Regions from separate parts of the Arthrobacter sp. T572 genome, predicted to be linked through region 2. Evidence: predicted binding sites of a transcription regulator. Region 2 holds the regulator's gene; each other region holds the start of a gene.
The links. Region 2 encodes LexA, which represses DNA repair genes until DNA is damaged. Its sites were predicted from a motif close to TCGAACANNTGTTCGA; they were not measured.

Region 1 (10,356 bases), 280 kb from region 2:
AGCAGGCGGCAAGGACGTCGCTGTTGCGGGTGGGGCGTCGACGGCCAGGCAGTTCCTTTCTGCCGGGTTCATCGACGAACTCCGGCTCCACGTCGCACCGATCATCCTGGGCGGTGGCGAGCGTCTGCTCGATGGTGTGGGAGACCTGAAGCTTGAGCCCCTGGAAGTCCGTGGGACACGCCTGGTGTCCCACCTTCGCTACAAGGTGGGCTGACCAGCTGACCGTAATGTCCGGCATCCGCTGTACACTCAAGTATCGAACATATATTCGAATAAAGGTGTGTTGTGGGCGTGATAGTCGGCCCCCGCGTGATAGATGCGGGCTTATCCATTGTGTCGGTGCTGTTGGCTCCCGTGGCCGTTCCGGCCGGTTATCCATCGCCGGCCCAGGACTACTTTGACGGGCGCATAGACCTGAACGAGCACTTGATCAAGGACGTCACCAGTACCTACGTGGTGCGGGTGACCGGCCAGTCCATGGAGGGCGCCGGTATCAGTGACGGAGATGAGTTGATCGTCAACCGGGCGCTCGAACCCAAGGATGGGTCCGTGGTGGTGGCCGTTCTGGATGGCGAGCTGACCATCAAAAGGCTTCGCATTACGCCGTCCGGCGTGGTGCTCCAGGCGGACAACCCCAAGTATCCGGATATCCGGGTGCCCGCACTGTCCGAGTTGACCATTTGGGGTGTGGCCACCACGTGTCTGCACCACGTTTAGGGGGCGGGGGCGGCTGTGGAGTTCCGCAGTATTAGTTGTGGCATCAGGCGCCTGTCCGTGACCGGGGCATCGGGGTTGTTGAGCCGCTCCAGTGCGGTCTCTCCAGCCAGTCGGCCCAAGTCCAGGGCGTGAAGGTCAATGGACGTCAGGTCGATGCCGTGCAGGCGGGCTGTCCGCGAATTGTCGTAACCCACCAGGGACAGGTCGCCGGGAACCTTCAGGCCGCGTGCGAACGCGGCCTCCCGGACACCGAGCGCGAATTGGTCGTTGTGGGTGAAGATCGCCGTGGGTCGATCCGGCGTGTCGAGAAGGGTGTAAGCGGCCCGTTCGCCGGCTTCCTGGGTGTAGTCCGCTGCGGTCACCACGTGCGGTACCAGCCCGGCGCCGGTCATGGTCCGTTCATAGCTTGTGCGGCGGACGGTATGGCCGTGGTGCTCCGGTCCGGCGACGTGGGCGATGCGCCGGTGGCCCAGTGCAAGCAAGTGTTCGGTGGCCGCGCGGGCGCCGGCGTCGTCGTCGGAGTAGATGCTGTCCACGCCCTCCACCCTGCGCGCCACGCTGACCAGGGGTACCACCTGTGCAAGCTCATGCACTTGCTGGTCGGTGTCCAGCAGGGTAGCGGCGATGATGATGCCCATCCGCGCCTCGATCAACGAATCCACCGCACCCTGGTCCACGCCGTCGAGGGTCCGCGAAACGCTGAGGATCAGCCGGTTGCGCTCATGGGGCAATGCACTGCGGACGCCGTTGAGGATGTCTGCGTAGACATCGTTGCGGATATCCATGAGGTAAAGCCCGACGGCGGAGCGATGCTTGCGTGCCAGGTCGGCGGCTACCGCGTTGGGTCGGTAACCCAGACGCTTTGCGGCGTCCAGGATTGCCTGCCGGGTTTCGCCGCTGACCCCCGGGGCTCCCCGGAAGGCGAAGGAAACCAAGGTCCGGGACACTCCAACTTCCCGCGCCACATCGTTCTGCGTGGCCGGGCGTCGCTGATGGTCGGGTGCCATGGACCCATCCTCCCACGCCCGCGACGTCACTTGTTCGTCATTTGTTAGTTTGACCTTACATTTAAACCTTTCGCGCGTTAGTCTTGTTTCAGAGCGGGTGGTTATGACCCGCACCACACTGACAAAGGAGTCCTGATGTCTGCTACGCAAATGCAGCGGGATGGCGCGCCCGGCATATCACTTCCTCCCCTCACCGGGGGACCGCACCGCAAGCGCCTCGGTCTCGTCGCCCTGGTCGCCACCTTCGGTGGCCTGCTGTTCGGTTATGACACGGGCGTGATCAATGGCGCCCTCCGGCCAATGACGGCCGAACTTTCCCTCACCCCGCTCACGGAAGGGATTGTCACCAGCTCGCTGCTGTTCGGGGCGGCCGCCGGGGCAGTCGCCGGCGGCAGGCTCTCCGACGGATGGGGGCGGCGGAAGACCATCATCCTGCTTGCCACCTTGTTCTTCGCCGGAACCCTGGCCTGCGTCTTCGCTCCGGGTTTTGAAGTCATGGTTCTGGGGCGGATCATCCTCGGCCTCGCAGTGGGCGGTGCATCCACCGTGGTTCCTGTTTTCCTGGCGGAGCTGGCACCCTATGAAATCCGTGGCTCCCTGGCAGGGCGCAACGAACTCATGATCGTTATCGGTCAGTTGGCCGCATTCGTGGTTAATGCCATCATCGGCAACCTCTGGGGCGAATTCGGCGGAGTCTGGCGCATCATGCTCGCCGTGGCCGCGGTGCCGGCCGTCGCTCTGTTCTTCGGGATGCTCCGGATGCCGGAATCACCGCGCTGGCTCATCTCCAAGGGCCGCAGCCAGGAGGCGCTTGCCGTCCTCAAGACCATCCGCTCCGAGGAACGCGCAGAAGCGGAAATGGCGGATGTCAAGCATCTGGCCGACGAGGAGAGGGCTTCGAAGGCGACCTCCTGGGGTGCGCTGAAGGACAAGTGGATCCTGCGCATCATCCTGGTGGGCATCGGCTTGGGTGTTGCCCAGCAGCTGACAGGCATCAACTCGATCATGTACTACGGCCAGTCCGTGCTCGTTGAAGCGGGATTCGACTCCAGTGCGGCCCTCATCGCCAACATTGCCCCCGGCGTTATCGCGGTGGTGGGCGGCGTGATAGCCCTGGCCCTGATGCAGCGCATGAACCGCCGCACCACCCTGCTCCTTGGGTTCACCTTGACCACGGTCTGCCACTTCCTGATCGGTATCGCCTCCATCCTGCTCCCCGAGGGCAACGGGGCGCGTCCGTTCGTGATCCTCTTCCTGGTGGTGGCCTTCGTTGGATCCATGCAGACTTTCCTGAACATCGCCGTATGGGTCATGCTGTCCGAAATCTTCCCGCTGCACGTGCGTGGCTTCGCTATCGGGTTGTCGGTCTTCTGCCTGTGGATCGCCAATGCGCTCCTGGGCCTCTTCTTCCCGACCCTGGTAGCGGGCGTCGGTATCACCGGAACGTTCTTCCTGTTTGGGGTGGTAGGCATCCTTGCCCTGGTCTTCATCTACACGCAGGTTCCGGAAACCCGCGGCCGTACCCTGGAGGCGCTTGAGGAAGACGTGACCACCGGCGCCATCTACCTGGTGCACCGGAAAGAATCCGTGAACTCCTGACCCCTGAAGGCCCGGGAACAGAGCAGCGCAGCACGTCCGGACGTGCTGCGCTGCTCTGTGCTGGTCTAGAGTGTCTGCCCGCCGGAACGGCCGTGGGCGAGCCCGGTCGGGAAGCCGGCAAATGCGGGTTCCGGAGTCACACAGCATCCGCCCTGGGATCCGGCGTTTTGGGATGCCGTGGTGGCGCCCGCTGCGGGGACGTCACAGCTGGTGCCGGCGTCAGTGGAGCAGACCCCGGTTTCGGGCAGTTCCAGGTGAACGGTGCTGGCTGCTGCGTGGTCACCCGCGAGGGCTGCGGCAACAGAACGGACTTGCTCGTAGCCAGTGGCGAGCAGGAACGTCGGGGCGCGACCGTAGGACTTCATGCCGGCGATGTAGAAGTCCTTTTCCGGGTGGGCGAGCAATGCCGCTCCATGGGGTGGAACGGTGCCGCACGAATGGAACTCAGGATCGATCAGCGGCCCCAGCCCGGTGGGTGCTTCCACTGCCGGGTCCAGGTTCAGACGCAGTTCGCGCAGGATGTCCAGGTCCGGCCGGAACCCGGTGCAGGGCACAATGACGTCGGCGTCGATAGTGCGTCCGTCGACCGCTTCAACCGTGACGCGCGTGCCGAGGGATTTCAAGGCGGCGATGCCGAACCCGGTGTGGAGTTCGATGGTTCCGGTCTCCACCAGGCGGCGGAGCCGGGACCCGAGTTGGCCGCGGGCGGGCAGCCCGTCGGCGTCACCACCACCGTAAACCTTCTCAGCCGACGCGCCACGGACGGCCCACAGGATAGTGGTGTCCGGTGCGTCCTTGGCGAGGTCTGCGAGGTTGATCAGGGTGTTCGCTGCTGAGTGGCCGGCGCCGACGACGAGGACACGGCGACCGGCGAACGTGGCACGGTCCCGGCCTGCAACGTCAGGCAGGGGCAAGGAGATCCGCCCGGTGGCTTCTTCTTCGCCAATTGCGGGCAGTCCGGAGGTGCCGAGGGGGTTGCGGGTGGACCAGGTGCCCGAGGCGTCGATCACGGCAGCGGCCACGTGGTCGCGGATCACGCCGCCATCGTGTTCAACGCGGACGACGAACGGGGTGGTGTCCCGGTTGCGTCCGTGGGTTTTGTCCAGGCCCTGGCGGGTCACAGCGACGACTTTCGCGCTGGTTTGGAGGCGGGTGGCGATCGGCGTGGTGGCGGCCAAGGGGGTGAGGTAGTTGTCGATGAGTTCGCCGCCATAAGGCAGGGCCATGGGACGGAGTTGCTCCCAACCCGTCGTCTGGAGCAGGCGGACGGCAGCGGCGTCGAGGTTGAAGCGCCACGGAGAGAACAGCCGGATGTGCCGCCATTGTTCGATGGCCGCACCGGCGGTCGGGCCTGCTTCGAAGATGACCGGTTCCAGCCCGCGTTCCAGGAGGTGGGCGGCCGTGGCAAGACCGATGGGCCCTGCCCCGATCACGGCGACGGGAAGGTTCTTCGTTGAATCCATGCTGTCCTCTGCTGTTCTCTCCTGCGACGTTACCGGGTGTATGACTACGTTGCGGCCGGGATCAACGACGCGATCAGGCCCTCAATACGGGTCTTGATCTCATCGCGGATGGGGCGGACGGCGTCGACGCCCTGCCCGGCAGGGTCTTCCAGGACCCAGTCCTCGTAGCGCTTGCCGGGGAAATACGGGCATTCATCGCCGCAGCCCATGGTGATGACCACGTCAGAGTCCTGGACAGCCTCGGTGGTGAGGACCTTGGGGATCTCGGCGGACATGTCGATGCCCAACTCGGCCATGGCCTCCACGGCGGCAGGGTTGACCTTGTCCGCAGGCTGCGACCCGGCGGAGCGGACCTCGATTTCCCCCTTGCCGAGGGTGGTCAGGAACGCTGCTGCCATCTGTGACCGGCCGGCGTTGTGGACGCAGACGAACAGAACGGAAGGCTTTTTGCTGGTTTCGGTGCTCATGGTGGTTTCTCCTGGAATCGGTTTGAAGCTTGGGTTTGGTTGGGCTGGCACCGGATAGATATTGATGTTCGTCGATGTAAGGAGTATCGAATAATGCATTGATGATTGTCAATATCTAACCGGGAGTCGTAAGTGGCGGGGCTGGTGCTGCACGGTGGTCAGGCGGCCTGGAGGCGGGGTGCGAGGTCGTTGATGCGGCGGTTGATGTCTTCGAAGGCGGAGTCGAAGGCCTCGGTCGTATTGGCGCGGATGGGGTCGGGGACGGACCAGTGGATTCCGCCCAGGCCGGGGAGTTCTTCGTGGGCGTGGTCGCAGACGGTGATGATGAAGTCCGCGTCCTCGGCGACGTCGCCGAGCTGCCGCGGAGTGGGGGTGCCGAGGTTGATGCCATGGCGGTGCGCGACGTCGATCGCGCCCTGGGCGACGCGGTCGGCGGGGTGCGTGCCGGCTGAGACGGAGGGGATGTCGCTGGCGCGCTGCCAGAGCGCGGTCGCGAGCTGGGAGCGGGCACTGTTGCGCGTGCAGACAAACAACACACGCGTCGCGCCGTGTTCACGCCCGGGCGCCAAGCCGTCCAACGCTGCAGCGGCGAGCCGGACGTAGCTGCGCCGCTTATCGGCTTCCGAGCGGTGGCGGGTGACCAGACCGGCACCTTCCAGGGTCCGGAGGTGGTGGGAGAGCAGGTTGGAGGGAATGCCGAGTTCGGCCTGTAGTTCCGTGGGCGAATAATCGCCCAGGGTGAGCAGGTCGATGATCCTCAGGCGTGCAGGGTCCGCGAGGGCCGCATGCTTGGCGAGCCGCGCCTCAAACTCGTTCATTCGCTCAGTATCCATTGATTCAATTTTGACTGAGATAAATTACTGGATCAAGCTAGGTGGCATGACTTCTCCCCAGCCGCCGTTGTGGCGCCGCGCCGTCGCCGAATTCCTCGGTACCGCCCTGCTTGTTTGCGTCGTCGTGGGTTCCGGGATCGCCGCCGCGCAACTGTCTCCGAACGACGTGGGGCTGCAGTTGCTGCAGAACAGCACAGCGACCGTGCTTGGTCTCACCGTCCTGATCCTGGTGTTCGGGCCTGTCAGCGGCGCGCACTTCAACCCCGTCGTCTCGCTTGCCGATTGGTTCCTTGGGCGCAGGCTCCACGCCGGCCTTTCACTGCCCGAACTTGGTGTTTATGTGGTGGTGCAGACCGCCGGGGCAATCGGCGGCAGCGTCCTGGCCAACGCCATGTTCGACGTTGGAACGGCCATCTCCACCAAGGAGCGGTTGACCGGCGGGCATGTACTCGGCGAGGTGGTGGCCACCGCCGGCCTGCTCCTGCTGATCTTCGCCCTCGCCGCAACAAACCGCGGCAACCTGGCCGCGCCCGCCGTGGGCGCCTACATCGGCGCGGCCTACTGGTTTACTTCCTCGACGGCGTTCGCCAATCCCGCCGTGACGGTCGGTCGGATCTTCAGTGACACTTTTGCCGGTATCGCTCCAGGCTCCGTGCCCGGCTTCATCGTCGCGCAACTGGCTGGCGCGGCCATCGGCGTCGGGGTCCTGGCTGTCCTTTTCCCTGCTGCGCCACAGGGCGCGGACGATGTCGTCATCCCGCACCCGCTGGAGAAGCCGGGCTCCTGACCGCGGGTGATGACGTGGCTCCAGGCCAGGAGGGGGGCGCCGACTATATTGATAGCAGTCAATGTTCGGGCATAATGGATGGATGACCACGCTGCCTGTCCTCCAACCGGCCACCTCCGATCCCTGCTGCGGCCCTGCAGGGGAGACGGTGCTGGGCGAGGGGGCGGCCAGGCAGAAGGCGGCGGTTTTCAAGGCCCTGGCGGATCCCAACCGGCTCCGCCTGCTGTCCATCATCAAGAATTCCTCCACCGGCGAGACATGCGTGTGTGACCTGATCGAACCGTTGGACCTTGGCCAGCCCACTGTGTCGCACCACTTGAAGATCCTGGTTGATGCCGGCTTGCTGCATCGGGAAAAACGCGGCACCTGGGCGTACTTCTCCCTGGTCCCCGGTGCGCTGGATGATGTCGCCGGGATCCTGGCCCGGCTGTGAACGGCCGCCGGGACCAGTTCGCGGGCCGGTAGTCTGGAACGGGAAAAAACAGCCGCGCAGCGGGAAGGGGACCGTCATGGCAGCACAGCCGGGATGGACGAAGTACCTCCTGGGCGGCGGGCTCCTGACGGCCGTGCTGGCGTTGATCGCCGGAATACTCGGCATGCACATCCTCATCGGCGGAGCCCACTCCACCCATCAAGCCGCGACCGTCGGCACGGCGGCCAGCACCGCCGTCGTGAACCATGCCACCGCGGCAGGGCACGCAGCAGCCGGGCATGCCGGCCACGCCACCTCCGCTGATACCGGGGCCGGCACGGCCGCCCCGGCACAGTGCATGTGCCAGGGAAACTGCTCTACAGAGCACGCCATGGGGAGCTCCTGCATCCCGTCCCCCAAAACAGCCAGTCTCGCAGCTCCGTTACCCGAACGCGCATCGTTCCTTTCCCCGGCGCACCGTGCCGTGTCCAGCCATGCGGGATCGATGTGGTCGTACCAGCCCGGTAGTCCTTCACCGGGTGATTTGTCGATCAGCAGAACATAGACACCCCGGGCCGGCCCATGCCCGGTGCTCGTCTTTTGTCTGCTGCCTTTGGCAGTCACTCCTGTCTGCCCTGGACGGGTTTACCCCTCGGGCAGAGCTCCGCTGATACCTGTCATGGGGGCCGTGCCGCCGTGACCGTTCGTGAAGGATCTTTTGATGAACACTAAGAAGTTCTTGTCCCTCTCTGCCGCTGCCGTCGCCGCAGCCATAACGCTGGCTGGATGTTCCACCAATACCCCGGGATCGTCCGGAACCTCCATGCCGGGCATGGACCATGGCAGCATGGGCTCATCCATGATGCCCTCGTCCTCCGCCACGGCGGCGGGTGACCATAACGCCGCTGATGCGATGTTCGCCCGGATGATGATCCCGCACCATGCCCAGGCGGTGGAGATGAGCGGGATGATCCTCGCCAAGCAGGGAATCCCTGCCGACGTCAGCGCCTTGGCGACCCGGATCAAGGACGCCCAGGGACCTGAAATCGAGAGAATGACCGGCTGGTTGAAGAGCTGGAACGAGCCCACCATGATGACCGGCGACCACGGCATGGACGGCATGATGAGTGAAGAAGACCTGTCCAGGCTCAAAGCGGCCCAGGGTGTGGAGGCCGCGAAGCTGTTCCTGAGCCAGATGGTCGCCCACCATGAGGGGGCCGTGACGATGGCCAAGGCCGAAACCGCCGATGGCAAGAACGCCGAGGCGGTGCAACTGGCCAGGGACATCGTGGCCGCCCAGGAAGCTGAAATCAAGGAAATGCAGCAGCTGCTGGCCAACCTCTAGGCCGTACCCGGCTGCCGTCCGACCATCGCCGGCAGCCGGGTGCTCCCTTTTTGTCGGTGCCCCGATCTACAGTGGAAGTATTCGAATATTTGTTCGAATTGAGCCGTGTCGCGCTTCACCGCGCGAACGTTCATCTGGTAGAGCCGGGAGGGAAAGTGTCCAAGCCAACCATCATGCACCGGATGCAGGAGATCGCCCATGTGGATATCAACTGCTTTTATGCCTCTGCCGAACGCGCGTTCAACCCGGCGCTGGAAGGCAAACCCGTCATTGTGCTCTCCAATAACGACGGATGCGCCGTCACCCGGTCCCCGGAAGCCAAGAAGCTGGGGATCGGGCTCGGGGACCCGTGGTTCAAGCTGGCACCCAGGGCCAGGGAGTGGGGACTCGTTGCACTGTCCAGCAATTACGAGCTGTATGGGGACATCAGCTCGCGGGTGATGGAGTTGCTGGCCCGGTACTCGGCATGGCAGGAGATCTATTCCATTGACGAGGCCTTCCTCGGGGTCAAGGGTGGCCCAAACCAACTCCTGGAACTCGGCCGGACCATCAAGGACGCCTGCCGCAGGCACGTGGGAGTCCCTGTGTGCGTGGGGATTGCTCCCACTAAGACGCTCGCCAAGCTCGCCAACAAGTGGGCCAAGCACAACCCGGCGTTCGACGGCGTGTGCCGTTGGGAATCGGTACCCGCAGAGCAGCGGGAAGCCCTGATGGCGCGGCTGTCCGTGATTGAAATCTGGGGTGTGGCTACCCGGCTGACCAAGCGGTTGAATGCGATGGGCATCTTCTCGATCCTGGATTTGGTCAGGGCGGATCCGGTTGCCCTCAGGGACAAGTTCTCGATCGTCATGATGCGGACCGTCCTGGAACTGCAGGGCACCCCGTGCATCCCCATGGAGGAGGAACGGATAGGACGCGACCAACTGATTTTCTCTCGCTCGTTTTCAACGCCCATCACCAGTGCGGCGGAGTTGCGGCAGGTGCTGAGCGTTTATGGCCAAATGGCCAGTGCCCGGCTTGCCAAACACGATCTGCAAGCCAAACTCCTCACCGCTTTTGCTGCCACATCCGTGTACAACCCCCGGGACACATCGTTCCCCAGCGTCAATGTGCGGCTGCCCATGCCCACCGCGGACCCGGTACTCCTGACCAAGGCCGCGCACGCCTTGCTGCCCAGGATCCAGGACGGCGTCCGCTACGCGAAGGCGGGCATCATGGTCACGGACCTCCGTCCCAGCGGCAACCAAAAGCCGCTGGAGGTCTTCGAGAACCGCCACGAGGAACGTGGAATCGGAACGCTGCTGGAAACTGTCAGCAAGCGCTACGGGCGCGGCTCCATTGGCCTGGGCCATGCCGGCATCAGGGGCGGGCCGGACTGGTCCATGAAACGGGGCATGCTGAGCCCCCGCTACACCACCAACTGGGATGAGCTTCCCCTGGTGAAGGCGGCGTAGCGGGGTGCACCACCAGTTAGATGCGGAGCCGGTACCCGCGCTTCACCACGGTTTCCACCAGCTTCCCGTCCGGCAGCGAGGACCGCAGCCGGCTGACCGTCATGTCCAAAGCGTGGACGGAACCGCGAAGATCAAGAAGGTCGGACAACGCCTCACGGGAGAGCACAGCGCCGCCGGCCCCCAGCAAAGCCCGCAGGAGAAGCAGGGGAGCAGGAGCCAGGTCCACCACATCGCCGTTGATCCGCAGGCACCGTCCGCGCAGCTCGATGGTG
Region 2 (10,356 bases):
GAGCGAAGTTCACAGCTTCTTTCCTCTTGTTCCCCCGGGGCAGCCCCGGGATGAACGGGTGCTGCCGTTAGTGCAGCCCGGGCTCCTGCGCCGCACGCTGCAGTTTTACTTCAATGGAGTCCACGCCCTCAGCGAAGGCCTCCATGTTTGCCCAGGCCTCGTTGAGGCCGGACACGAGCTGCTGGACGGCGCCGGCGTCCAGCCCGTCTTCGAGGTAGAGCACCACCTGGAGTTCCGGACCCGCACCACCACCGGACACCACCTGTCCATCCGCGGCCCGTGCAGCCACGCCGGCGCCCGGACGCGTTTCCACCCGTCGCACTGCCGGGAAGGCCGTGGCTGCCGAAGCGAGAGCAGACTCCAGTTGATCATCAAGGTATGACGGCGTCCAGTCCCGCTGCTTGGCAAGGGCCCACATCGCCGGGCGCCTTACAACAAACGTGAAGTCCGAGCCCGGATCCAGCACCAGAAGCTGGGCCCCCTCCGAGACCGCTGACAGTGCGGCGCGGGCCGCATAAACAGCCACGGGACGCGCCTCAGCGTGCCAGGCTTCCAGAGCGGCAGCGGAGGTAAACACCGGCATCGCCGTGCGGCCATCGGGCGCCTTCAGTGTGACCAATGCCATATCAGCTTGCTTGTCTGCGTGCAGCCCGTCGACGCCTTCGGCTTCCTGGGCAAGCTGGGCTACCACCGGAACAAAGACCCTGGCGGTGGCCAGCGAAGCAACTACCCCCGCTTCACCGCCGGTACCGTCCAGCAGGGCGCAAACTGCGGCGAGGTAACCCGGATCGGCTGTGCCGTCGTCGTCCTCGAAATTGTGGATCCTGGCGTCCTCGCCCTGCAAGCTGCGACCGGCCCATGGTTGGCCTGCAGAGTCCGTGGCTCCCCCGGCGCCTGCCAAGGCAGCGGCGATGTGTCCAGGCAGCTCCCGCCGGCCCTGGCCTTGGTGCTGTTCGTGCGGCATCAGCGTCGGCCGGCTACATCCAGGGCTTCCGGCAGCGTGAACGCACCGGCGTAAAGGGCTTTGCCCACAATCGCGCCCTCGACACCCAGGGGCACCAGTTCACGGAGGACCCGCAGGTCCTCCAGACTGGAAATTCCACCGGACGCCACAACCGGCTTGCCGGTCCTTTCCACCATCCGGCGCAACAGGTCCACGTTGGGACCTTGCAACGTGCCGTCCTTGGTCACATCCGTCACCACATAGCGTGCACATCCGGCGTCCTCCAGGCGCGCCAGCACCTCCCAGAGGTCGCCGCCCTCCTTGGTCCAGCCGCGGCCCGCAAGGGTGGTTCCCCGGACATCCAGCCCGACGGCGATCTTGTCACCAAAGCGCTCAATGGCGCGCCGGGTCCACTCCGGGTTCTCCAGTGCCGCAGTACCGAGGTTGACGCGCTCAACGCCCAGCTCCAGGGCGCGTTCCAACGACTCGTCATCACGCAGGCCGCCGGACAACTCCACCTTGACGTTGAGCCGGGACACGACCTCGCTGATCAGCCCGGCGTTGTTTCCACGGCCGAACGCAGCATCGAGATCCACCATATGGACCCACTCGGCACCGGCGTTCTGCCAGTTAAGCGCTGCGTCAAGCGGCGTGCCGTAGCTGGTTTCCGATCCGGCCTCGCCCTGGAGGAGCCGGACTGCCTGGCCATCGACGATATCGACGGCGGGCAGGAGTTCCAAGACGTTTTGCTGCGACGTGGTCATGTGTGTCCTAGGAGTCGTTGGGACGCCGGGCCGGTTACTTGCCTGGCAGGGTGAGGAGATAGGCAGCCAGCAGCGACATGGCCGCCAGCACATAGAAGGAGAGGGATACCCACAACGGCTTCTTCTGCTGGTGGAAGGAAATTCCGCCGCCCACCAAAAGGCCTGCAAGACCCATCAAAACAATGGACCACATGTCAGGCAGCGCCGCCCGCGGGAACCGTGGCGGCATCGGAGCCGGGCCTGCGCAGACTGTCGACCCAGTTCCGCAGCAGGCGCGCCCCGGCATCGCCGGATTTTTCCGGGTGGAACTGCGTTGCGCAGAGCGGGCCGTTTTCCACCGCAGCGATAAAGCGTGCACCGTGCTCGGACCACGTCACCTGGGGCGGAGTCATCCGCGGCTGGACGACATCGAAGTTCCAGTCCTGGACGCCGTAGGAGTGGACGAAGTAGAAGCGTTCATTCTCCACGCCGGCAAAGAGCTTGGAGCCTTCCGGGACATCCACGGTGTTCCACCCCATGTGCGGCACCACGGGCGCGGGCAACAACTCGACCTTGCCAGGCCACTCTGCCATGCCCTCCGATTCGGTGCCGTGTTCCACACCGGCTTCGAAGAGCACCTGCAGGCCCACGCAGATCGCCAGGACAGGACGTCCACCAGCCACCCTGCGGCCGATCATCCGGATCCCGTCTACCGCCTTGAGTTCCCGCATGACCGTCTCAAAGGCGCCCACGCCGGGAACCAGGAGTCCGTCCGCGTTCAACACATCTTCAGGCTTGGCGCTAAGGATGACCTCGGCGCCTGCCCGTTCCAGGGCGCGTACGGCTGACCTGACGTTGCCGGAACCGTAGTCCAGCACCGTCACGGTCGGCTTGCCTTCCGGCGACGCCGGCCTCACGGCGGCGGAAGCGTCCGCTACCGCCCCGTCCTTCAGGATCTGGCCGCTCATAATGCCCCCTTGGTGGATGGAATGCCTTCGACGCGCGGATCGGACTCGACAGCCGCCCGGAGCGCCCTGGCGAAGGCCTTGAACTGTGCCTCCACGATGTGGTGCGGGTCCCGGCCGGCAAGGACGTTCATGTGCAGGCAGATGCCGGCGTGCAGGGTAATGGCTTCAAAAACGTGCCGGGTCAGGGAACCCGTGAAGTGTCCACCAATCAAGTGGTACTCCTGGCCTGCGGGCTCACCTCCGTGAACCAGGTAGGGACGGCCGGACACATCCACCACTGCGTGGGCCAAGGCCTCGTCCAAGGGCACAGTCGCCTCACCGAACCTGCGAATGCCGGCCTTGTTGCCCAGCGCAGTGCGAAGCACTTCACCGAACGTGATGGCGACGTCCTCCACCGTGTGGTGCGCGTCGATGTGGGTGTCCCCTGTTGCCTTGACGGTCATGTCGATCAGCGAATGCTTGCACAGAGCCGTGAGCATGTGGTCATAGAAGGGAACCGAGGTGCTGATGTCCGAGACACCCGAACCATCCAGGTTGATTTCGACCAGGACGGAGGACTCACTGGTGGTGCGCTCCATGCGTGCAGTGCGGGCAGCGGACGGCGTAGCGCCGGTTTCGCTCATTGGGACGTCCTTCTACAACAAGTTTCGGGTGGGTTCTGGTAACAAGTTTAGTTGGCCGGCGGGCCGGCTCAGGCCAGCAGTGCTTCCAGCGCTTCCAGGAAGGCTGTGGTTTCCTTCTCGGTTCCCGCCGTAACGCGCAGGTGCCCCGGGATGCCGACATCACGAATGAGCACACCGGCATCCAGCAAGCCCTGCCAGATGGCATGCGGGTTTTCCAGGCCGCCGAAGAAGACATAGTTGGAGTCCGACGCGGCCGGCTTCAAGCCCAGGCGAAGGAGTTCCGTGACAATCCGGTCGCGCTGGACTTTGATGTCCTCCACATCAGCCATGAGGGCTTCCCGGTGGTGCAGAGCGGCCAGGGCCGTGGCCTGGGTGACAGCCGACAGGTGGTACGGCAGGCGTACCAGTCGAATGGCATCCGTTACCTCGGGAGCGGCTGCCATGTAGCCGATGCGGGCACCGGCCAGGGCGAAAGCCTTGCTCATGGTCCTGGAGACAATGAGGCGCTCCCGGCCCGGCAGCAGCGTCAGTGCGCTGGGCGTGTTGTCATGGGCGAACTCGTGATAGGCCTCGTCCACGATCACGATTGCCTGGCTGGCCTCACCGGCCTCGTAAACCGCCTCCACGACATCCAGGCCAAGGCCGGTGCCCGTGGGATTGTTCGGGGAACACAGGAACACGATGTTGGCTTCGGTCTCGAGCACCTGGCGGGCCGCAGAAGCGGCATCCAACCCATAGTTCTCTCCCCGGACACCGCTGACGTACTCGGTGTCCGTGCCGCTGGCCAGGAGGGGGTACATGGAATAGGTGGGCGGGAAGCTCAGTGCTTTGCGTCCCGGGCCGCCGAAAGCCTGCAGGATCTGCTGAAGGACCTCATTGGATCCGTTGGCCGCCCAGATGTTGTCAGCAGACAGGCCGTGCCCGAGGTACTCGGCCAAGGCTACCCGAAGCTCGGTGAACTCACGGTCCGGGTATCGGTTGAGGCTGGTCGCAGCCGCGGCGACGGCCTCGGTGATGGCTGCCTGCACGTCGGCTGGGACGCCATGGGTGTTCTCGTTGACGTTGAGCAGGACGGGGACGTCAAGCTGCGGTGCGCCGTAGGGGCTCAGTCCACGCAGGTTGGTCCGGAGGGGAAGGCGGTCAAGTCGCTCAAGCTGGTCACTCACCACCACAGTTTAAGGGGCCGCGGCGACCCGCCGGTAACTGTGACAGCTGGAAGCACCTCAGCCGGCGGGAACGAAGAGCTGCTGGCCCGGCTGGATGCGGCCGCCCGGGAGGTCGTTGAGCTGGATGATCTCTGCGATGACATCCCGCGGATCGCGGTCCGGGGCGGCGGCCCCGGCAATACCCCAGAGGGATTGGCCGGGCTGGACTGTCACGGAGACAGCCACGGGCGGCTGGAGCTGGGATGGGGAATCCGATGCCTTGGCCGGAGAGGTAATGAAACCGGCCAGGCTCAGGAGGGCTGCTGCCAACAGCATGGCCGGGATTCCGAAGAAGACAATCCTGCCGCGCCGGGTCAGCCGGATACGGGCCGGAACGGGGGTACTGCGGAAATCACTGAACGCGGTGACTGCGTACATGAGCTGAGCCCTTCTAAGCGATTGCCTGGGCCGGAAACCGGACAGGCTGCCAATTCTTGTGCCCCCCCCCGGCCCGAACCGATGTTCGAACGCAGTGTCCGGACATTCCATGCGAGCCAAGGATTTATAGAACACATATTCGAACCTTGCTATGACATTTTTAGCACTTATCAACGAACGATGTCGAGACTCGCTAGAACAAATGTTTGATAAACGCATGCGCCTGACCTACGTTTGACTGAAGGAACAAGCACTGTTCCAGTGGAACAGGAGGGTCTGACATTTTTCGGACCCCCATCCCCGGACACCTCCTTGTGGAGGCCGGGCGGAGCGGAAGGGCAATGGCGTACATGGCATCCAAGGCCAACGGCGGCGGGGCACCCCTGCGGAGCCAACAGCCCCAGAAAAGTCCCAAAAGCCTGACCGTCCGTCAGAAGAAGATCCTGGAAACCATCCAGCGGTCAGTCAATGACAACGGGTACCCGCCCAGCATGCGTGAGATCGGCGACACTGTCGGCCTGGCAAGCCTGTCCAGCGTCACGCACCAACTGTCCCAGCTGGAGAAACTCGGGTACCTTCGCCGGGACCCCAAGCGTCCAAGGGCAATGGAAGTCCTGATGCCCCTGACGCTTGACAGTGGCGCCGCGATCCCGGGCGTGGAAGCACCCGCAACCCTCCGCACCACCGGCGGGCTGGCCGTCACGGAACTCGCCAGCGCGAGCGACACCGCCATGGTTCCGTTGGTGGGCCGGATTGCTGCCGGCGGTCCGATCCTCGCTGACCAGACCGTAGAGGACGTCCTCGCACTTCCCCGGCAGCTGGTAGGCCACGGCGAGCTGTTCATGCTCAAGGTCGCCGGCGACTCCATGATCGATGCCGCGATCTGCGACGGCGACTGGGTAGTGGTGCGGCGCCAGAACGACGCCGTCAACGGAGACATCGTGGCGGCGCTGCTGGACGACGAAGCTACCGTGAAGACCTTCAGGCAACGCGACGGCCACACATGGCTGCTGCCGCAAAACACCCAGTACGAACCCATCCTTGGTGACCAGGCCACCATCATGGGCAAGGTCGTTTCAGTTCTCCGCTCGCTCTAGCTTCGGCGCTGCGCCCGCTGTGGCTTCCAGGCTGTTCCCGCTCCTGGAGCGTCAGCCCGTGGAGGCACTAAGCCTGCGCAGAACGCCCTGGACCACCTTGCTGTCCGTCGTCGCCCAGAACGGCGGGAGGGCAGCACGCAGGAACGCCCCATAGCGCTCCGTGGAAAGCCGCGGGTCCAGGACCGCGACGACCCCCTTGTCCCCTGTGGAACGGATCAGCCGACCGGCGCCCTGCGCCAAACGAACCGCGGCATGCGTGGCCGAGACGGCCATGAAGCCATTGCCGCCGGACTGTGCCACAGCCCGCGACCTTGCCGTCATCAGAGGATCGTCCGGACGGGGGAAAGGTATCCGGTCAATGACCACGAGCCGGCACGAGCCGCCGGGCACGTCTACCCCTTGCCACAGGGACATGGTCCCAAAAAGGCAGGTATCCGGTTCGTCGGCGAACTGCTTCACCAGCGCGGCCATGGTGGATTCACCCTGGCAGAGAATGGTGTCATCGAGTCGCAGGCGCATGGCGTCAGCTGCTTCCTCTGCCGCCCGCCGTGAAGAGAACAGGCACAGTGCTCCGCCGCCGGATGCCCGGATCAGGTCTTCCAGCTCATCGAGCGCTTCCGGGGACGTTCCGCGCCCGGGCTTGGGCAGGTGCTGCGCGACGTAGAGCACACCCTGCTTTGGATAGTCGAAAGGCGATCCGACATCCAGGCCTGTCCAGCTTGGCGCCCCGTCGCCCACAAGTCCCAGTCCCCCGGCAGCCGGCTCAAATGCGGATCCGATGGCCAAGGTGGCGGAGGTAAGCACCACGGTGTGGCCTGCGAAAAGCCCTTCCCTAAGCCTTCCTGCCACACTGAGGGGAGCGATGTTGATCAGGGCGGGGGCGGTTTCATCCGGCTGGGAGTAACCCTGCTGCGGATCGAATGTACTGTTCCTGGAGAACCAGACGACTTCGCGGTTTTCCTTCGCAGCGAGCAGCCGCTCTGACAGTTCCAGGATGAGAAGAAGCCGTGACCGCGCGAGCTGCCTGCCGCCGTCGACCGCGTTCTGGCCCGACGAATCCGGCTTGGAGTCCGAGAGCGCGGCACGCGCAGCATCACGCAACTGGTCGATGCAGTCCAGTAGTTCATCGTTCAGGCCGTTCGGCAGCAAGCCGTTGGGAACTCCTGCAATTGCCAGGTCCAGCCTATCGGCCGCGGCGTTGAGGGCATCCACGGTAATCGCCGTGTGCTTCCGGGCACTGGATGCTGCGGCGTGCACCATGGCCACCGACAATTGGCCCGACACAGCACCGGTCACGCGGTCCTGGAGCTCATGGGCTTCATCCACCACCACGACGTCGTACTCGGGAAGGACAGCAAGCCCTTCAAAAGCGCTGACAGCAAGCATCGCATGGTTGGTTACCACGACGTCGGCTTCTGCAGCCCTGGCCCTGGCCTGTTCGCTGAAGCATTCTTCTGCCAGGGGGCATTTCTGCGCTCCCAGGCACTCCATGGACGTGACGGACACCTGCCTCCAGGCCCGGTCCGTGACGCCCGGCATCAATTCGTCCCTGTCACCGGTGGACGTGGTCTCCGCCCACTCCCTCAGACGCACCACTTCCTTGCCCAACTGCGACGACGGCCCACCCACAGACGCTGCGAAGTGCGGGACACTGGTGTCCTCGCCCAGCGAAAAGAGCTGGCCTTCGGAGGGTTCCTCGCTGGGAAAACCACCCTCGAGTTTCTGGAGGCAGACGTAGTTGGCCCTGCCCTTGACCAGCGCCACGTTCACGGGACGGTCCAGGGCAGGGCCAATGGTCTCCAGGAGCCGGGGAAGATCCCGGCCAACAATCTGTGTCTGCAGGGCCAAGGTGGCGGTGGACACGAGCGTGGGTTTGTTGCTGTCCATGGAATGCGCGATCAACGGAATCAGGTACGCCAGTGACTTGCCCGTACCCGTCCCCGCCTGCACCAACAGATGTTCCCCGGACTCGATGGCACGGGTCACGTGCTTGGCCATTTCATGCTGCCCGGTACGGCTTTGGCCGCCCATCCCGGCAACAGCCTTTTCCAGCAACCCGAGGGTGAACTTCTCCCCCGGCGACTCGACGGCGTCCGCCGCCACCTTTTCAACCATTGGTGACGAATGACTCCAGTTCAGCGGCCAACCCTTCACGGACCATGGCCACCACGCGCGTGCCGTCTTCCTGGTGCTCAAGGCTCAGGATTTCCGCGTCCGAAGAGTGGAGCTTGCTGATCAGCTCGCCGCGGTTGTAGGGAATGAGCACGTCCAGCCGGACACCGGGCCGCGGGATGGCCTGGCTGATCGTTTCCAGCAGTTCCGCGATGCCCTGCCCTGTGCGGGTGGACACCACGGCATGACGGGGCTCTTTCTGCTTCAGACGCTCCACGACGAAGGGATCGGCGACATCCACCTTGTTAAGGACAATGATCTCCGGCACCTTGCGGGCGTCGACTTCCGTGAACACCGCCCGGACAGCAGCGATCTGCCCTTCCGGGTCCGGATGGGAAGCGTCCACCACATGGAGGATCAGGTCAGCATCGGCAACTTCCTCCAGCGTGGAGCGGAATGCCTCCACCAACTGGGTAGGCAGCGACCGGACGAAGCCCACAGTATCGGCCAGCGTGTAGCCGATTCCGTCGGGCGTCTGCGCCCTGCGGACCGTGGGGTCAAGGGTAGCGAACAGGGCGTTCTCCACCAGGACTCCCGCGTCAGTCAGCCGGTTCAGCAGGGACGACTTACCGGCATTGGTGTAGCCGGCAATCGCAACGGACGGAATGGCATGACGACGGCGGTTGGCCCGCTTGGTCTCGCGCGCCGGCTTCATCGCGGCAATCTCCCGACGCAACTTGGCCATCCGCGTACGGATGCGGCGGCGGTCGAGTTCGATCTTGGTTTCACCCGGACCACGTGAACCCATGCCGGCGCCGGCGCCGCCCACCTGGCCACCGGCCTGCCTGGACATCGACTCACCCCAGCCGCGAAGCCGCGGAAGCAGGTATTCCAGCTGTGCCAGTTCCACTTGGGCCTTGCCCTCGCGGCTCTTGGCATGCTGGGCGAAGATATCAAGGATCAGGGTGGTTCGGTCCACGACCTTGACTTTGACGATGTCTTCGAGGCCACGGCGCTGGGACGGGGACAACTCAGTGTCCACCACCACGGTGTCAGCGCCGGTGGCGGCAACAATGTCCTTGAGCTCCTGCGCCTTGCCGGAACCAAGGAACGTACCGGGATCCGGCTTCATACGCCGCTGGACAAGCCCGTCCAGGACCTCGGACCCGGCCGTCTCCGCCAGGGCCGCGAGTTCACGGAGCGAGTTCTCCGCATCGGCCAGCGTTCCTTCGGTCCAGAGACCGGCGAGGACCACCCGTTCCAGGCGGAGTTGGCGGTATTCGACTTCGGTGACGTCTTCGAGTTCCGTGGAAAGGCCGGCAACACGGCGCAGTGCGCGACGTTCGGCCAGGTCTTCCTGCTCTCCGTCGTAGACGCTGTGCTCTTCATCAAGGGTGGAGATGGCCTGGGCCTTGCCGAACACGCCTTTGTCCTGGTTGTCCCCGGATGCCTGCGCGGGGACATCCTTGGAAAGAATCCGGTCGATGACGGCCTGGATCTGTTCAGGACTCATGTCCTGGGCGTCGGAATCGGATCCGGAATGGTTCTGGGTGGTCATGGTCTCCTTAGACTGTTCGGCTATTCCAGAATAATGCTGATTGCGTGCGCGTGGGGCAGTATTCGCGCTGGGCTGACGGGATTGGGCCAAAAGGGCCTCCTGTGATCTGAACAGGCAGCCGGGTTTCCCCGTGCGTGCTGTAACAAGCGGGTGCTTTTCATCAAGCGGGAGTCCGCTGCGGAGGACCATCCCGGCGCCGGGAAAATGCCAACTCTTGGCAGCCTGCCGACGCGGCGACCGATTCCTGAATGGAGCGGTATCCGGGCGATGGCAAGTGCGGAAGAGGTGATCTTTTACTGAGCCCGCGGCACCGTATCCTTGATGGGAAGCGGTGGGCGGATGAGCCGGATGGATCCTGCCTGGCGGAATCGCCGGTGGCTGATGCTGTTCAACGCAGGTGCGGTTGAAGCCAGATCAGCGACGGCGTGCGTCGCGGGCGGTGCCGGTGGGACGGCCGGTTACTCAAAGATCAAGAACATGCATCCAACACTATCATCCGGTGTCAAATTGGCCTTCTGTGCTTGCAGTTTCCCAAGCGGCCCCACGGGCAACTACGCTGGCAAATTATGGAGTCTGCACACTATTTCAGCGCCCAACCGGCCGGTCCCTTTATCCGGAAGCCGCTCACGGTGGAACTGGCCGGAGCGACCCGCCACGTGCACACTTCATCCGGGATCTTCAGCCCAGACGGGATCGACAAAGGAACTGCAATACTGCTCGCAGAGGTTC
Region 3 (10,356 bases), 2.4 Mb from region 2:
GCCGCGAGGTCATCCGGACGGATGGCAGCAAGACCGGACCCGAACTTGCCAAAGGGCGTGCGCACGGCGTCGTACACAAAAGCCTGGTTCATAGGATTTCCTTCGTTTCTTGATACCCAACTGAGTCGCATTTGTGCGCGTTTTGAGGGGTCTAAACGCGCTTAACTGCGACCTAGTTGGGTGAGTTGGGGGTGGATGCAGCGTCGATTTCTGCGAATACTTTTTGGGCCGTCTTGAATGCCGAGTTGGCCGACGGCACGCTGCAATAGATGGCGGTCTGGAGCAGGATTTCCTTGATCTCGTCCCTGCTCAGGCCGTTGTTGAGGGCGGCCCGGACGTGCATGGCCAGTTCTTCCCAGTGACCGTGCGCCACCAGCGCCGTCAGGGTGACGGCGGAACGCATCTGCCGGCTCAGCCCTGGCCGCGTCCAGATCCCACCCCACGCGATCCTGGTGATCATGTCCTGATAGTCCTCGGTAAAGGAATCCTTGCCGGCGTTGGCTCGGTCCACATGTGCGTCGCCGAGCACTTCGCGGCGCACCACCATGCCGGCGTCGTAGATTTCCTGCGCGGTGGCCTCCGGCTGGACAGCCCCGTTCCGCTCTGAAGAGGTACTCACAGTCCGTTCTCCTTCATGAAGTTCCGCATCAAACCAGCCACGACGGCGGGTGCCTCGGCAGGCGCCAGGTGCCCGACGCCGTCGAGCGCTTCCGCCACCGCGAAGGTGCCGCCCGCGCGCACGCCGGTCACCACTTCCTCCGCGAACGGCGGCGGTGCCACTGTGTCCTCGACGCCGGCTATCGCCTGGGTGGGGACGGTGATGCTGCCGAGCTGCTCGCGGACATCGAAGGCAGCGAGGGCTTCGCAGCAGAACGAATAGCTGAAGCGGTCGGCGTCGCGGAGCGCGTGCAGGAGCCGGCTGCTGATCTCCGGCTGGCGGTCCATGAAGCCCTTGGCGAACCAGCGTTCGGCCGAGCCCTGGATCATCACGGGAGTGCCCAGCTTCCGCACAGTCTCCGCGCGTTCCAGCCAGCCATCCGGGGTTCCGAGCTTGGCGCCGCTGCACTGGACGGACAGGCTGCGGAGACGGTCACCGTGCTTGATGCCGAGCTGCAGGCCCGTAGCCCCGCCCAGCGAGACGCCCGCGTAATGGAACCTCGCGCCCGGCGCAACAGATTCCACAAGATCGACGACGGCGTCCGCCAGTTCCGCGACATCGAAACCTTCCGTGGCGGCTGGCGAGATGCCGTGGCCTGGGAGGTCCCAGCCGATGACGTCGTACTCGTCGCCGAGCGAGGCGGCGGTTTCGGACCACAGCACCGTGGAGGTACCCAGCGAGGGGCCCACCACCAGGAGCGGCTTGGTTCCCAGTTCGCGCTGCGGGGACAGCAGCACAGCCTTGACGGTTGGCTTAGCCACGATGGGCTCCCTTCGTTGAAGCGGTGAATTCGGGGTAGGCGGCGAGGATGCGTCGGCTGATTTCCGCGGCCTCGCCGAGGTAGCTCGCGGGATCCAGCAAGGCGTCCAACTCTTCGTCGGACAGCGTGTCCGCCGGGACGGCCTCGCGGAGGAGCTTCCGGTAGGTGTCCGCCTGCTGGCCAGCGGGAGCCGAAAGTGTTTCGTCGACGACGGCCTGCAGCTTCTGCTTTCCGTCCCCGCCCAGGAGAGGTGCGACGGCGGCCGCCACACCTTCGCTGAGGAGCAACGGCCCCGAGATCTCCAGGTTCCTGCGCATGGCCTCGGGGAACACCCGGACACCTTCCGCGAGCTCGCGCAATTGAAGCGCGGCACCGAGCGCCAGCGCGAGGAGCCGACGCAGCGCCGGCCATTCCGTGTGCCAGGCACCGTCCGGCCGCTCGTCGTTGAAGCTCGCAGCGGCCAGGTGGAGCTGGGAACCAAGACCCGGAGCTTGGAGGGCCGCACTGCGGATCAGCACGGACAGCACAGGGTTCTGTTTCTGGGGCATGGCGGACGACACCCCACGCCCGGCAGCCAGGGGTTCGCCGAGTTCGCCCACTTCCGGGCGGCTCAGGAACACCAGGTCCACGGCGATCTTGCCAAAGGCATCCAGCAGGGAAGCCAGGGAATCCCCGAGGGACGTGACGGCCAAACGGTTGGTGTGCCAGGGTGCCGGAGCCGCGGCCAGGCCGAGCTTGAGGGCCAAGGAGTCGGCCAACGTGAAGGGCGTCTCTGAAGAGCCGGCTGTCAGTTTGGACCCGGATGCCAACGTTCCACTGGCACCGCCGAACTGCACCGGCAACTCCTGCGAAGCCAACCGCGACGCAGCCGCAGCCACCCCTTGGAACCACTGCGACGCCCTGAGCCCGAACGTGTAGGGAAGCGCATGCTGCGTCAGGCTCCTGCCCACGCATAGCGTGTCCGCATGCTGTTCCGCCAGGGTGGCGAGCGCCGTCGTCGTGCTCTTCACTTCAGTGAGCAACGCCGAAACGGTGCGGCTGGCCAGCAGCATGAGTGCCGAATCCAGCACGTCCTGGCTGGTGAGGGAGGTGTGGACGGCTTTCCCGGCGCCGACCCCGTTTGCATCCAGGCTGCGCACATGGGCGCGGAGTTCACCGAGCAGCGGGATTACCGGGTTGGCGCCGCCTTGGGCGCGTTCGGCGATGACGGCGAGGTCGTAGTGACCGGGGTCGGCGGCTTCGGCCACCACAGCTGCCGAACCTTCGGGTGCGAGCCCGGCTTCCTCGAGGACAGCCGCCCAGGCAGCTTCGACGTCGAGGATCGCCGCAATCACGGCACGGTCGCCCGTCAACGCCGTCACCGCAGGCGAGGCAGTGACGGGGCTGAGGATGCCGAAGTCGCCGTCGGTCATGACTGGTCCGAGGCCAGATCCAGCGAACCGTCCTGCTGGAAGTCCAGGAACACGGTCTCGTCGCCACCCTGCAGGCGGATGTCCCAGGAGAGTCCACCGTCGGGATCGCGGCGTGCGATCAGCGTCTTGCGGCGTTCGGGGTCAAGCGAGCTCAACAGTGGATCGTTTGCCAGCGCTTCCTCGTTTTCCGGCAGGTAGACGCGGGTGAAGAGGCGGTTCATGAGGCCACGGGCGAAGACCGCCACGGAGATGAACGGCGCCGCTCCGGGTTTAAGCGGCCCCGGGTTGACCGTGGTGAAGGTGTACACGCCCGAGTTTCCAACAGAGCCGCGGCCCCAACCGGTGAAGGTGTAGCCATCACGGACCAGTGAGCCGGTGCGCTGAACGATGTTGCCGTCGGAGTCCGGCTGCCAGATTTCCAGGATGGCGTCGGGGATGGTGTTGCCCGCACCGTCGTACACCGTGCCCTGGAGACGGATGCTGCCCGGGCTGCCCGGTGCCAGGAGTTCGTTGTCCTTGTTAAAGGGAAGGGCGTAGCCGTAGAAGGGTCCGACGGTCTGGCCCGGTGTGGGTGTCAGCTTGCTCATGTGCTTACTCCTCGTCCCCGGCGTCGCCGTATGCTTCGTTCTCGGTCCAGGTCCGCTTGGAACCGGTCAGGATGATGTCCCACTTGTAGCCGAGGGCCCATTCGGGGCTGGTCAGCTCGTGGTCGTACTGCGCAACCAGGCGGTCACGGGCGTCCTGGTCCACGATCGACTGGTAGATCGGGTCCAACGGGAAGAGCTGGTCACCCGGGAAGTACATCTGGGTGACGATCCGCTGGGTGAACTCCGAACCGAACATGGAGAAGTGGATGTGCGCCGGACGCCAGGCGTTGAGGTGGTTCTTCCAGGGGTACGCGCCGGGCTTGATGGTGGTGAAGGAGTAGGAGCCGTCAGCGCCGGTGATGCAACGTCCGACGCCGGTGAAGTTCGGGTCGAGCGGGGCGGGGTGCTGGTCGCGCTTGTGGATGTAGCGTCCGGCGGCGTTGGCCTGCCAGATTTCCACGAGCTGGCCGGCAACCGGGCGGCCGTCACCGTCGAGGACCCGGCCCGAGACGATGATCCGTTCACCCTGCGGCTCGCCGTTGTGCTGGATGGTCAGGTCCGACTCCAGCGCGTGCACGTCCTGGTGGCCGAACGCCGGCGAGTACAGCTCGATGGTCTCCGGATCTGCGTGGTGCAGGTTCTTGGTGGGGTGGCGCAGGATGGAACTGCGGTACGGTGCGTAGTCCAGGCGCGGCATGGTTTCCGGTGCCTTGCCGTTCTTCAGTGCCTCGGCATAGCGGTCGCCGATCGCCTTGATCTCGGCACTGAGGTCCGCCTGCGTTTCCACCTTCTTGGACTCATGCGCGGCGTGTGGCTCAGCTGGCGGCACCAGTTCCTCCGATTCGAGGGCTTGTGCGGTGTTGTCTTGCGGCACAGCCGGCTCCTTTCTATGGATTCTTTGTCGGGTCCGGGCAGCTAGGCCCGGTGGAGTGAGTCGTATTGGACGGCGTGGCGGACTGTGGCGTTCGGGGCTCCGTAGCCGTTGTAGTTGCCGCGGCGCTCCACCATTTCAAAGAACACGCTGCCAACCGTGGCGGTGTAGAAGTGGAGGAATTCGCCGTTGGCGTCCCGGTCATACAGGAGGTTGAGTTCCTGGAGCGTGTCCAGGAATCCGGATACAAGATCGAACCGCGCATCCAGGTCCTCGTAGTAGTTGGCCGGAATCTGCAGGAACTCAAGGCCGCGGTCCCGCGCCGACCGGGCTGTTGCCACGAGGTCGTCGACGGCGAAGGCGATGTGTTCCTGATAAGTCTTTGGCGTGGATGCCTGCTGCACGGGTGCCAGGTTCAGCACCAGCCGCACCGCACCATTGCTGGTCTCCATGACCTGCGAGCGGACCAGGCCGCTGGGACTGGGAACCTCGGCGAAAGGCTGGGGTTCCAGGGCCAGCGCGCTGGTGTAGAAGAGGACGGCCTCGTCGAAGTGCTGCCATGGCTGGGCCAGGTTCACGTGATCAATCACGGCGCTTTGCCGTGCACGCGGGTGCTCCAGCCCCTCGCCGAACTCCTGCGTCCATGCTGCTGTTCCGTCCGGGTTGCCATGGCACAGGAAGATCTCGGTGGAGTCCGGAGCAGAGATGCCCTGGAACACCTCCTCGTCCGCCTGAACCTTGCGGGCGACCACTGGTGCCTTGAGTTGCTGGGCGCGAGCGGAGGCAATGACCGGAGAGTCGACGTCGAACCCCAACGCGGCAATAGCCGGTTCCGTATGGGAGGCCGCCTGCTCGTTGATGATCACCCGGGCCTGGCCCATGGTCCACAACTGCACGTCCTTGGTCCGGTGCCGGCCTTCGAACTCGAAGCCGAGCTGGCCCAGGAGCTTCTCCAGCTGCGCAGTGTCGTCAGCCTTGACCTCGGCGAAGTTGAACCCGGCGGGCTCGTTCACCTTGGGCAGGGTGGCCAGTTCCATGGGATAACGACGGCGGGAGTTCTGTTGGGCTCCTGCCGAGCCGGACGCCGGGCTGCTGGCCAACCACTTGGCGCTCTGTTCTTCCAGCCAGATGAGCGAACGCATGGCATCCACGGCTGTCCGCTCCACGTCCGATTGGCGGAACACATCATTGAAGACCTCCAAGGAAACCGGGCCCGTGTAGCCTGCGCGGACCACATGTCCCATGAACTTGGCGAGCTCGAACTGCCCCTCCCCGGGGAAGACCCGGTAGTGGCGGCTCCAGGACAGCACGTCCATGCTCAGCTTGGGGGCGTCGGCTACCTGGACGAAGAAGATCTTCTCCGCGTTGATATCCTCGATCGGCGCCGTGTCCCAGTCGCGGGAGAGGATGTGGAACGAGTCCAGGCACGTCCCCAGGTTTGGGTGGTCCACCATCTCCACCAGGCGGTAAGCGTGCTCGAAGTCGTTGACGTACTTGCCCCAGGCCAAAGCCTCATAGGCAACCTTGACGCCGTGGTCCCCGGCCAGTTCGGCGAGTTCGGCCAGCTGTGCGGCCCGAAGCTCATCATCATCGATAGTGGCCGTGGCAACGTTGGAACAAACCAGGATGGTGTCCATGCCCAGGCGGGCCATGAGCTTGAACTTGGCTTCCGCGCGCTTGAGGTTGGCTTTCAGCAGGTCCGGTGTGACGCCGTCGAAATCGCGGAACGGCTGGTACAGATCAAGGCCGAGACCCAGGTCCGCCGCCATCTTACGAACGTCTTCCGGGCTGAGCGAGGAGGTGACGAGGTCCTGCTCGAAGATCTCGATGCCGTCGAACCCGGCGATGGCGCAGGCCTGCATCTTCTCCTTCAGCGTGCCGGACAGGCAGACCGTGGCGATTCCCGTGCGCATCAGTGGGCCGCCTTCACGAGTGCGGATTCTTCGGCGGCGATGAGGTCCAGGAAGTGTTCACGCATGCGGTCGCGGTCAGCGTCCCTGCCAGTGAAGATCTTGAAGGCGTCCGCCGCCTGACCAACTGCCATGCGACCGCCGTCGAGCACGTCACAACCCTTGGCGCGCGCCTCGCGGACCAGTTGAGTTTCAATGGGCCGATAGACGATGTCTGCCACCCAGTGGCGTGATTCGAGCAAGTCGATGTCCAGCGGCAGGCCGGGGTGGGCGGCCATCCCAACGGGGGTGCAGTGCACCAGGCCGTCGGCGAGGGGCATAATCTGGCCCAGCTCAGAGGTGCTGCGGGCTGTGATGCTTGCCGCCGGGAAAAGTTCGCCGAGTTCGGCAGCGCGTTCGCCGGCACGGCTTGCGTCCATGTCCACGAGGTCAAGGTGCTTGGCGCCGGCCTTGAGCAGGGCATAGGCGACGGCGGAGCCGGCACCTCCGGCACCCAGTTGGACGACGTGGTCGAGCTTGGCCTTCGGGAGTCCATTGCTGAGTGCCGCGCCGAAGCCGGAGAAGTCCGTGTTGTGGCCGACGAACCGGCCGTCCTGGATCAGGACCGTATTTACGGCACCCAGGCGAGCGGCGTCGTCGGAAATTTCGTCAAGGTGCCCCAGCACCAACTGCTTGCACGGATGAGTGATGTTGAGGCCGTTGAAGCCCATCCGCTGGGCTGCTGTCAGGAGATCCCCGACGGCGGTGGCCGGCAGCGCGAGCTCCAGCAGGTCGATGGGGCGGTACAGCAAGCGAAGGCCCTGCACATCGGCCTCGCGTTCATGCATGGGCGGAGTCAGCGAGGGCATCACGCCTTCGCCAATCAGGCCCACCAGAACGGATTCGGCTCGGTTGCTCATCCTCAAGCTCCTTTTACTTTCACGGCCTGCCCGAAGCGCTCAACGCTGTTCGGACCGAACGTATGATTCAGATTACTACAGTTGTTCATATTCCGCACGCTTGTTCTTATCGCGAACATCTTTCCCCCGCGCTCCCCCTCGCCCCCAACTAGGTCGCACTTAAGCGCGTTTAGCGCGGTCAAAACGCGCACTAATGCGACCCAGTTGGGTCAGCGCTGGGGCAGGCGGGCCGCGAGTTCGGCAGCGGCTTCCTGCAGGGTGGGCACATGGGCGATGAGTTCCTCCATGGTCAGGCGGAACACGGGAACAGCGGTGGCGATCGAAGCGAAGGCATGGCCCTGGGAATTGAGGACCGGGACAGCCACGGCCCGCATCCCTATCTCGTTTTCCTCATCCATCACCGCGTAGCCTTGGCGGCGGACTTGCTCGATCTCCTCGCGGAACTTGTCGCGGTCCGTGATGGAGTGCTCCGTCAAGGCCTCCAGCGGAAGCTCCTCCAGGAGGCGCTTGCGTTCCACGTCCTCTTCGAAGGCGACGATCGCTTTGCCAACCGACGTCGTATGCAGGGCTCCGAGGTGGCCCGGATCGCTGGTCACCCGGAAAGTCTTGGGGCCATCGACCTTGTTGACCGTCAGGTGATGGTCGCCGTCGCGCACTGACAGGATGGTGGCCTCATGTGTTCGCTCGGTGACTCGCTGGAGGACGGGCAGTGCAGTAGCGGCAAAACCGTGATGGTTGGAAACCCGCTGCCCAAGTTGGAATACACGAAGGCCCAGGTGATAGCGGCGACCATCCGCCTCATAGTCCACAAACCCGTCGCGTGTCAGCGAGCCAAGCAGTCGGTAAGTGGTGCTGAACGGCAACCCCGCACTTCGCGCAAGGTCCGCGGCGCTGGCGCCCTTCGGTTCGTCGCCAAGCAAAACCAAAAGGCTCAGAGCCTTGCCCACCATGTCGGTCTTTGTGTCCTCTTTCACACTCATAAGGGAAATGCTCCCACATAGTGAGAGCTATTTCTAGATGGTGATTACTTCTCTTGACAAGTGACCGCACTCACAGCCACTATTGCTGTATTGCACAAGTAGCTCTCACCATGTGGTTACTGTCGGGATAAGCCAGCCGCACCTCGCTCGCGATCCCTCTTCGCTTTACCCGCGACATCGTTGTCACAGAAGGAACCTCCCATGAGCCAAACAATGCCGTCAGCGACGCCCGGCACTGAATCAACAACGGGTACACCCAAGAAAGCCGCACTCGCCAGCTTCCTGGGCAGCGCCGTTGAGTACTACGACTTCTTCATCTTCGGATCCGCCGCAGCGTTGATCTTCCCGCACGTCTTCTTCCCTGACGCTGACGCCAATGCAGCCATCATGTCCTTCGCGACCTTCGGCTTCGCCTACGTCGCACGTCCGGTCGGCGCCATCATCCTGGGCCATTTCGGTGACAGGATCGGACGGCAAAAAGTCCTCATGTTCACGCTGGTCCTCATGGGTGCGGCCACCTTCGTGATCGGCTGCCTCCCCGACTTCAAGACCATCGGCTGGTGGGCGCCCGTCCTGCTCGTGCTGGCACGTCTCTGCCAGGGCCTTTCCGCGGCCGGCGAGCAGGCCGGCGCTTCATCCATGACGCTGGAACACGCGCCGGACAACCGCCGCTCCTTCTTCACCTCATGGACCCTGACAGGCACCCAGGGCGGCCAGATCCTGGCAGCACTGGTCTTCATCCCGGTGGTGGCACTGCCCGACGACATCAAGTACGGCATCGGCTGGCGCATCCCGTTCTGGTTGAGCGCCGTGGTGGTCATCGTTGCCTACTTCATCCGCCGCACACTGCATGAGCCGCCCGCCTTCGCAGAAGCCAAGAAGAACAACCAGATCGCCAAACTTCCCGTGGCCGACCTCCTGAGACTGCACTGGCGGGACGTTCTCCGCGTCATCTGCTGCGCCTTCATTGCCGCTGTCAGCACGGTCTTCGGTACCCTGGCCATCAAGTACGCCCAGGATGTGGCCCACGTCAGCAGCACGATCACCCTCTGGCTGGTAGTGGTGGCCAACATCGTGGCTCTGGGCACGCAGCCCCTGTTCGGCATGCTCGCCGACAAGATCGGCCGCAAGCCAGTCTTCATCTATGGCGCACTGGCCAGTGCCATCATGACCCCGGTCTTCCTCCTGACGCTGGAATCCGGCAACGTACCGCTCATGTTCCTGGTCTCCGTGGTGTTCTTCTCCTTCGGATACGCAGCAGCCAACGCCGTATGGCCGTCCTTCTACGGTGAAATGTTCAGCACCAAGGTCCGCTTCTCCGGCCTGGCCATCGGCACCCAGCTCGGCTTCCTCATGGCAGGTTTCGCTCCGGCGATCGTCACTGCCATGGGCGGCACCAAGCCCGGTGGATGGGTCCAGATCTCCATCTTCAGCGGTGTCATCTGCGTGATCGCTGCCGTCTCCGCGCTGACTGCCCGTGAATCTGCCAAGGTTCCCACGGCCCAGCTGGGACTGCACAAGTAACACTCGCTGCGCCCTTCCCGGTTCCAGGGCGCGTCCATCGGTGACGACACGCGAAAATGCCCGGCATGTTCCCCGACATGCCGGGCATTCCCGTGTGTCCCACAAGAAAAAACCATCTACCGCGGGTTCAGCACCACCGGCTTGAAGGCCCCGCGCCCGGTCCCGGAATACATGAGCAGTGTGCCGTCTCCGGCAACACCCACAACGGAAGGATCACCGGTACCCGTGAACCCGTTGCCGAGGGCGGCCATGCCGGAGAACATGTTCCAGCCGGAACCAAGGTACGAGCGCTGGAGGAACCCGCCCGAACCATTGCCCGGGTACAGCCACAACCCGCCATCGGCTGCGCGGCCCAGCAGGTCTTCACGTCCGTCGCCGTTGAAGTCCCCTGCCTGAAGCACCAGGTTGAACATGTTCCAGCCGCTTCCGATCTGTTTCCGAGCCAGGAACCCGCCCGAGCCATTGCCCGGGTAGACCCACAACACACCGTCGCCGGTCTGGCCCACGATGTCCGGCTTGCCATCACCCGTGAAGTCGCCGGGAGCCAGCAACTGCGTGAAGCCCTGCCAGCCTGTGCCGATCTGTTTCCTGGGCAGGAATCGCCCCGACCCGTCGGTCGGATAGAGCCACAGCGTTCCATCGGAGGCCCGACCCACCAGGTCCGGGCGCCGATCGCCGTCGAAATCACCTGCCGACAGAACCGCGGTGAACATGTTCCACCCGCTCCCCACTTGGACCCGCGGCAGGAAGCCGCC

Region 1: ACUYMZ_RS07740 (Y-family DNA polymerase) is a predicted target of LexA. The motif match lies at 8,712-8,727, and genes of this name have one in related genera.
Region 3: ACUYMZ_RS20360 (shikimate dehydrogenase) is a predicted target of LexA. The motif match lies at 7,152-7,167, and genes of this name have one in related genera.

The regions. Positions count from the first base shown of each region.
Region 1 covers NZ_JBRAZQ010000002.1:1,407,105-1,417,460, forward strand. The annotation lists gene ACUYMZ_RS07685 (dihydrofolate reductase family protein) at 1-214, shown strand, start outside; gene ACUYMZ_RS07690 (LexA family protein) at 286-717, shown strand; gene ACUYMZ_RS07695 (LacI family DNA-binding transcriptional regulator) at 714-1,724, opposite strand; gene ACUYMZ_RS07700 (sugar porter family MFS transporter) at 1,860-3,323, shown strand; gene ACUYMZ_RS07705 (FAD-dependent oxidoreductase) at 3,389-4,786, opposite strand; gene ACUYMZ_RS07710 (arsenate reductase ArsC) at 4,831-5,253, opposite strand; gene ACUYMZ_RS07715 (metalloregulator ArsR/SmtB family transcription factor) at 5,412-6,086, opposite strand; gene ACUYMZ_RS07720 (aquaporin) at 6,133-6,873, shown strand; gene ACUYMZ_RS07725 (ArsR/SmtB family transcription factor) at 6,956-7,306, shown strand; gene ACUYMZ_RS07730 (hypothetical protein) at 7,383-7,850, shown strand; gene ACUYMZ_RS07735 (DUF305 domain-containing protein) at 8,007-8,630, shown strand; gene ACUYMZ_RS07740 (Y-family DNA polymerase) at 8,804-10,084, shown strand; gene ACUYMZ_RS07745 (uroporphyrinogen-III synthase) at 10,101-10,356, opposite strand, start outside.
Region 2 covers NZ_JBRAZQ010000002.1:1,689,491-1,699,846, reverse strand. The annotation lists gene ACUYMZ_RS09095 (MFS transporter) at 1-13, opposite strand, end outside; gene ACUYMZ_RS09090 (SseB family protein) at 68-964, opposite strand; gene priA (bifunctional 1-(5-phosphoribosyl)-5-((5-phosphoribosylamino)methylideneamino)imidazole-4-carboxamide isomerase/phosphoribosylanthranilate isomerase PriA) at 964-1,707, opposite strand; gene ACUYMZ_RS09080 (hypothetical protein) at 1,742-1,882, opposite strand; gene hisH (imidazole glycerol phosphate synthase subunit HisH) at 1,902-2,654, opposite strand; gene hisB (imidazoleglycerol-phosphate dehydratase HisB) at 2,651-3,277, opposite strand; gene ACUYMZ_RS09065 (histidinol-phosphate transaminase) at 3,346-4,443, opposite strand; gene ACUYMZ_RS09060 (LysM peptidoglycan-binding domain-containing protein) at 4,501-4,860, opposite strand; gene lexA (transcriptional repressor LexA) at 5,211-5,957, shown strand; gene ACUYMZ_RS09050 (ATP-dependent DNA helicase) at 6,009-8,072, opposite strand; gene hflX (GTPase HflX) at 8,065-9,627, opposite strand; gene ACUYMZ_RS09040 (class I SAM-dependent methyltransferase) at 10,194-10,356, shown strand, end outside.
Region 3 covers NZ_JBRAZQ010000002.1:4,126,582-4,136,937, forward strand. The annotation lists gene ACUYMZ_RS20325 (thiolase family protein) at 1-92, opposite strand, end outside; gene pcaC (4-carboxymuconolactone decarboxylase) at 173-619, opposite strand; gene ACUYMZ_RS20335 (alpha/beta fold hydrolase) at 616-1,419, opposite strand; gene ACUYMZ_RS20340 (lyase family protein) at 1,412-2,830, opposite strand; gene pcaG (protocatechuate 3,4-dioxygenase subunit alpha) at 2,827-3,417, opposite strand; gene pcaH (protocatechuate 3,4-dioxygenase subunit beta) at 3,422-4,291, opposite strand; gene ACUYMZ_RS20355 (bifunctional sugar phosphate isomerase/epimerase/4-hydroxyphenylpyruvate dioxygenase family protein) at 4,333-6,201, opposite strand; gene ACUYMZ_RS20360 (shikimate dehydrogenase) at 6,201-7,097, opposite strand; gene ACUYMZ_RS20365 (IclR family transcriptional regulator) at 7,307-8,077, opposite strand; gene ACUYMZ_RS20370 (MFS transporter) at 8,279-9,601, shown strand; gene ACUYMZ_RS20375 (FG-GAP-like repeat-containing protein) at 9,718-10,356, opposite strand, start outside.